3 regions of the Brevibacillus sp. FW301-21C12A genome follow, and region 3 is predicted to be linked to each of the others. Evidence: riboswitches for the same ligand, from Rfam matches in the RefSeq annotation. Region 3 holds a riboswitch; each other region holds the start of a gene.
What was found. A riboswitch is a leader RNA that binds a small molecule or an ion and turns the genes downstream of it on or off. The one in region 3 is predicted to bind cobalamin.
Positions count from the first base shown of each region.

Region 1 (2,198 bases), on a different contig from region 3:
GAACTTGTGAAGCTGGCTGATTTCGTGCGCAACAAGCTGCCGGAGGTGGAGAACGGCGTCCACAGAGTGGCGGCGCTGGTTCGCGACGATTTGCCCAAGCTGGAGAGCGCGATTTCGCAGGCGGCAGACAAGCTGAGAGAGGTAGAGGCGAACAACAACTTCGCCGATCTCGCCAAGCTTTTGCGCGGGGATATTCAAAAAGAGAGCGAATTTCTCGCCAGCCCGGTGCAGATCAAGGAAAACCGCAAATACCCGATCCCGAACTACGGCTCGGCGATGTCTCCTTTTTACGGCGTCCTGTCGCTATGGGTCGGGGCCACGCTGCTGATTTCCCTGCTCAAGCCGGATGCGGAAAATCCGGATGGCCGCTACAAGCCGTACCAGCTTTATTTGGGGCGTTTGGGCACGTTTGTGACGATCGGTCTGCTTCAGGCATTGTGCATTACGCTTGGAGACATTTACATTCTGGAAGCTTATGTTGCGGATAAAGTTCCGTTTGTGCTTTTCGCGATGCTCGTCAGCATGGTATTCGTCACGATCACGTACACGCTGCTGTCCGTATTCGGCAACGTGGGCAAAGGCATCGCGATCATTTTCATGGTGTTCCAGTTTTCCAGCTCGGGCGGGACGTTCCCGATCAGCATGACCGCTCCCTTTTTCCAGGCATTGAATCCGTTCATGCCGTTCACCTACGCGATCAGCTTGCTGCGGGAGGGCGTAGGCGGGGTGCTGTGGGAGACGGCGACCCGGGACATTCTCTTTCTGTTCGGCTTCATCGGAATCAGCCTGTTCATCGCGCTCGCCCTGAAGCGTCCGTTGAGCGGCCTGATTCAAAAATCGATGGAGAATGCCAAGAAGACAAAAATTATCGGGTAAGCCATCAGTAACCAGCCAATCATCGTTATTGGCTGGTTTTTTCGTGTGCGTTCAATCGGGTTACCCAATTTTTAGGAAAGAATCCAATTGTTAATTTTCTGAATCGGTGGTATATTCGAGACAAACTAAATACGTGTACAAACAGGTGCAGATAAATTCACCATCTTTTATCTGCTTAAAAGGGAAGTTCGGTTAGAATCCGACGCTGTCCCGCAACTGTAATTGGGAGCGATTCGAAGATGCCACTGTTTTCGCCAGCCGAAAATGGGAAGGTTCGAAAAGCGATGAACATAAGCCAGGAGACCTGCCTGTTTGAGCACAACATCAATACCTACGAGGATAGGGGGTGTTAAGTGCGAAATGGATAGGCGTGTTTTTGATTTGGACAATCAGCATGCTTATTTGAGTATTCATTCGCCTCTTAACAACTTCTGCGGAAGTTGTTTTTTTGTGCGGATTTTCAGGAGGGTACGTGACGGATGAGCGATTTTTTGTTTGGAACGGTTGAGTATTTTACCAACGATTTTCAGGCGTGCATTATGAACAACTTGACGATAGAGAACCCGAGCGTTATCAAGGCGCATTACTCGAAATTAAAAGACGAGGTCATCAGGCGATCAGACAGTCCAGCGGATCAAGAAAAGCTTTTGCAAAATCTCGACAAGGCTTATCAACGTCTAAAGATCAACCTATTTGGGGCGGAGGATGAGGAACATGGGAGTTGAAGAAAAGTTTTTTCCAGGTCTGGAAGGGGTAGTGGCTGCGGAAACGAGCATTTCCTTTCTGGATACGAAGCAAGGAGAAATCGTCATCAAAGGGTACGACTTGATCGAGCTGTCCAAAGCGTACCGTTACCTGGATATCGTCCATCTTTTGCTGGAGGAAGCGCTGCCGAACGAGGAACAAAAGCGGGCGGTAGAAGAGAAGCTGAAGAGCGAGTACGACATCCCGAGAGAAGTGTTCGACATGCTCAAGCTGCTGCCGGAAAAAACGCATCCGATGGACGGCTTGCGGACGGGGCTGTCGGCGCTGGCCGGCTATGACAGTCACCTCGACAACTGCTCGCCGCAAGCCAACAAGGAGCGGGCCTACAAGCTGCTCGGCAAAGTGCCGAACATCGTCGCCAACAGCTACCGCGTGATTCAAAAAGCCGAGCTGGTGGCACCGTTGCCGGAGCTGTCGTACAGCGCCAATTTTCTCTACATGATTACGGGCAAAATCCCGTCTGCCTTCGAAGAGGCCATCTTCGACCGATCCCTGGTTTTGTACAGCGAGCACGAAATGCCCAATTCGACCTTTACGGCGCGGGTGATCGCCTCCAC
Region 1 covers NZ_JBYTBG010000019.1:48,004-50,201, reverse strand. The annotation lists gene AC3WQH_RS13785 (YhgE/Pip family protein) at 1-876, shown strand, start outside; cobalamin riboswitch at 1,003-1,202, shown strand; gene AC3WQH_RS13780 (hypothetical protein) at 1,356-1,601, shown strand; gene mmgD (citrate synthase) at 1,591-2,198, shown strand, end outside.
Region 1: it holds a riboswitch for cobalamin, as region 3 does, so the genes downstream of both, AC3WQH_RS13780 (hypothetical protein) here and cobO (cob(I)yrinic acid a,c-diamide adenosyltransferase) in region 3, are expected to answer to the same signal.

Region 2 (2,198 bases), on a different contig from region 3:
CTTCACCGTGTCTTCGATGAAGCTGAGGAAGCCTTCTGCCCCGCCCATTTCCGGCCATTCGCCGCCGCGCGGATGAGCGGGCAGCTCGGATGCGGGAACGACATGGGTGAAGTCGTAGTAGCGCGATGGGTGGAACGGCGCTTCTGTCGGGTAGCCGATGCCGACGACGATGGCCGGATCGACGCCCGTTCTTTCCGGAACCCGGCATTGCAGGCGAATCGCTTCGGTCATGGTGCCAAACACCGAGTTGGCATCCAGCAAGTAAATGACCGGGAAGCTGGACGGCGGCAAAGCCACGTCGGGGATGCTGACGAAGATGTGGAACGTGCGGTCGTTGTATGTCATTTTTCTCGTTTGCGAACGCGGAATGGCTACTGCTTCATAAACCGTGCTTTCCATCAGGGGTCACTCTCCAATCGGCCGGTGGCGTTACCTTTTTTGTGCATGAAACCTATTATATGGACGCAAACCAGAGATTGGCAATAGAGAAATGAGAGAGATTATCAGTCGCCAAAATAGAGCATGCCGAGCTTGACTCCTACGATATATTGAGGTAAAGTAAGTTTTACCAACTACATATTGATGCGGACAGGTGTTTGCCACGCTATATTTGGTAGACTTAATAGGGAAGTCGGTGAAATTCCGACGCGGTCCCGCCACTGTGATGAGAGAGTTCCATTTGGTTTTTGCGCCACTGATTCAGCTGATCGGGAAGGCACGAATGGAGCGATGACCCCGAGCCAGGAGACCTGCCTGACCGTCAGCACTGTGTAACCTACGGGAGATAGGGAAGTGTTCGAGCGCTCCATTCGTTTTTCGGCGGATGGATACGATGGGGATCATCATGCGCATTCGACATTTTGGCGTCGGATGCGCTTTTACTTTGGCTAAAAAAGTATAGAACAGCAGTAAAGGATGAGGGACATGTTAATCGCTTTTGATTCGAAAACAGGAAACGTGAGACGATTCGTCAGCAAGCTCGATCTGCCGCACGTGGAGATTGATCCGGAGATGGTGATCGACGAGCCGTTCATTCTGGTCACGTACACGACAGGCTTTGGCCAGGTGCCGGAGAAGGTGGACCGTTTTCTGAAGCGGAATCATGTCTATTTGCGCGGCGTGTCAGCCAGCGGCAACCGCAACTGGGGAGCCAGCTTTGCCAAAAGCGCAGACACGATCGCCAGCCAATATGGCGTTCCGGTCATTTCCAAATTCGAACTGTCCGGTACCGGCCGTGACGTGGAACAATTTACGAGTGGGGTGGCAGCAATTGCGACACATTGAATTGAACAACCAACTGATGCAGCGAGGAAGCGACGGATTTTACCAACTGGAAAAGGACAGAGAGGCAGTCGCGGTCTTCATGGAAGAAGTACAGGCGAAGACGATGACCTTCAACAGCGTGAAAGAGCGCATGGACTATTTGATCGAAAATGACTTTTATGAAAATGTGTATGAAAGCTACACGGTTGAACAGGTCGATGAAGTGTTCCGCCTGGCGCATGACGCTGGTTTTCAATTCGCTTCGTACATGGCTATCTCCAAGTTTTACAAAGACTACGCCCTGAAAACAGACGACAAATCGATGTATCTGGAGCAGTACCCGGATCGGGTGGCGATTGTGGCGCTCTCGCTCGGGCGCGGAGACTTCGAACTGGCGAAGCGGCTGACCGTGTCGATGATGGACCAGCGACTCCAGCCGGCGACGCCGACGTTCCTCAATGCGGGGAAAAGCCGCCGCGGCGAAATGGTCTCCTGCTTCCTGCTGGAAATGGACGACTCCTTGAACTCGATCAACTACGTTCTCGGCACTTGCATGCAGCTTTCGAAAATCGGCGGCGGCGTGGCCGTCAACCTGTCCAAGCTGCGCGGGCGCGGAGAGCCGATCAAAGGCGTCGAGGGCGCAGCCAAGGGCGTCATGCCTGTACTCAAGCTGCTGGAGGACGCGTTTTCCTACGCCGATCAGATGGGGCAGCGCAAAGGCTCCGGGGCAGCCTACTACAACATCTTCGGCTGGGATATCAACGAGTTTCTCGATTGCAAAAAGATCAATGCCGATGAAAAGTCGCGGATCAAGACGCTGTCGATCGGCCTGATCGTGCCGAATGTGTTTTACAAGCTGGCAGAGGAAAACAAGCCGTTGACAGTGTTCGCTCCTTACTCCGTCTACAAGGAGTACGGCGCCCATCTGGATGATC
Region 2 covers NZ_JBYTBG010000051.1:14,905-17,102, forward strand. The annotation lists gene AC3WQH_RS22310 (alpha/beta hydrolase) at 1-399, opposite strand, end outside; cobalamin riboswitch at 574-771, shown strand; gene nrdI (class Ib ribonucleoside-diphosphate reductase assembly flavoprotein NrdI) at 925-1,284, shown strand; gene nrdE (class 1b ribonucleoside-diphosphate reductase subunit alpha) at 1,271-2,198, shown strand, end outside.
Region 2: it holds a riboswitch for cobalamin, as region 3 does, so the genes downstream of both, nrdI (class Ib ribonucleoside-diphosphate reductase assembly flavoprotein NrdI) here and cobO (cob(I)yrinic acid a,c-diamide adenosyltransferase) in region 3, are expected to answer to the same signal.

Region 3 (2,198 bases):
CGTGTCCGCCGCTCGTACTCATGCTCTTGCAAGCACAGCTCCCCCGCCAAAAGCGCAAGCGCATTCACGCTCCAGCTCACCTGCTTCGCGCGCATTTTCGCAATCGCGTCAGGCTGGGCGATCGCGTATCCGAGACGCAAGCCGGGGATCGCGTACATTTTCGTCATCGACCGCAGCAAAATGACGCGGGGAAAGCGCTCCAGCCGACTTGCCAGCGTAAACTGGCGGCTTTCTTCCACAAAATCGAGAAACGCCTCGTCCACGACCAGCCACGTATCGGTCTGGGCCGTCCAGTCCGCCATCTGCAACAGCTCCTGTGGCTCATACAAGATGCCAGTCGGATTGTTCGGCGAGCCGACAAACACCAGATCAGCCTGTTCGAACAGACGGTACAGCTCGGCGCTGTCGGCCTTGTAGCCGTTCTCTTCTTTTCCGTAGCAGCCGATGACGGTTGCGCCAAACTGCTCGGAAAGCTCTGCATATTCCGAAAAGCAAGGATAAATCACGCCGACTGTTTGCGGCTGCAGCCCGAGAATCGCGAGCGCCATCGCTTCTGCCGCTCCGTTCGCAGGCAAAAGCCATTCCTTTGGCAACTGCAACCGCTGCGCCAACGCCCGGCGAAACTGGCGATGCCCAGGGTCCGGGTAACGCAGCACGGCAGACAGCGAGGCCAAAAGCATCTCGCGCACGCTGTCCGGCATGCCCAGCGGGTTAATATTGGCACTGAAATCAAGGAATTGGCCCGGCTCCATCCCAAAGCGGTCCGCTGCCGTCAGCAAATCTCCGCCGTGGCCGTACGCTTCCAGTACGTTCATCAAAACTCTACCCCCAGCACCGCTGGTATTCCTTCATCGTAGTAATGCTTGATCTGCTTCATCTCTGTCACGAGATCGGCCATGTCGATGATTTCCTGCTTGGCGCTCCGCCCCGTCACGACCAGATGCACATGGCTCGGCCTGTTTTGAATCGCTTCCAAAACGTCCGCGAGCGGCAGCACGTCCGCAATCGGAAAACGGTCGATCGCCAGCGCATTGTTCAGCTCGTCGAGAATGACGACATCGTACTCGCCCGAAGCGAGCTTTTCCCGGGCGAACGCCCACGCTTCCTGCAGCGCCGCGCGATGCTCCTCCGGCGTCTTCGTCCAGGTGAAGCCTACGCCTTTTTGCACGATTTCGATGCCCAGCTTGTCGAAGATGATTTTCTCTCCGTACGTGCGCTCCGGCGACTTGATGAACTGGATCATGATGACCTTTTTGCCTCGTCCAGTCGCGCGCACAGCCAGCCCCACCGCGGCTGTTGTCTTTCCTTTGCCGTCTCCGGTGTAGACCAAAAACAGGCCCCGCTTGTTGCTCAAGTACGCCCACCCCCAAAATAAACTGTAGGCCCCGTTGCCCATCCCTAATAATTTTCGGAGGCACAGCGCTCCAAAAATGCAGTTTAGGCTCCGTTGCCTATTTCAAATGTTTTCCATAGCCTCGTTATTTACCTGACTGAAAAAGTGAAGAGTTTGCCGATTTGCTTCCTGTTTCGCTTTCCGCGTACAAAAAAACGCCTTGTTTCCCCAAACCTCCAAGGAAAACAAAGCGCGGATAGCCGACTGCAACAATCCTCACCTCATCCTTTGACCCGAAGGAAATCAGTGGACATCAAAACAGGCAGGTCTCCTGGCTCAAGGATCTTCGCTCTTCTTCCTCCTTCCCGCACGCTGGCGTGCAGTGGATGGCGCCGTTGCCAAGAAGAAGAGCTCCTCTTTTACAGTGGCGGGACCGCGTTGGCTTTTCACCAAACTTCCCTTTTAACCTCGCATTCGCAAACTATCGCTTGCGAAAAACAAGGACCTGTTTTTCTACCATATTCAAATGTCGTTCGTTTCTATGACAAGCACTTGCTTTAATAATAGCAAATGCTACCGGGGATTCAAGCAAAAGCTGCGGATAGGAACATACTGGGCATTGATCTTTGTTTTGTGAACTAATTATTTGTACACAAATCTTTTGTGTGCGTGTTATCTTATTCTTACATCGATTTCCAATAAAATATTTGGAGGTACATATGGATCGGATTGAGGATTGCTATGGGTTTCTTCTCGGGAAGGCGTATCAAAAAATCTGGCAAATGGAAAAGGCCAAATTATCGCCGTACGGGATTACTCCCGTGCAGTTTGTTCTATTACATGCGCTATGGGAAAAAGATGGCCA
Region 3 covers NZ_JBYTBG010000010.1:133,549-135,746, forward strand. The annotation lists gene cobD (threonine-phosphate decarboxylase CobD) at 1-815, opposite strand, end outside; gene cobO (cob(I)yrinic acid a,c-diamide adenosyltransferase) at 815-1,354, opposite strand; cobalamin riboswitch at 1,638-1,857, opposite strand; gene AC3WQH_RS09340 (MarR family winged helix-turn-helix transcriptional regulator) at 2,053-2,198, shown strand, end outside.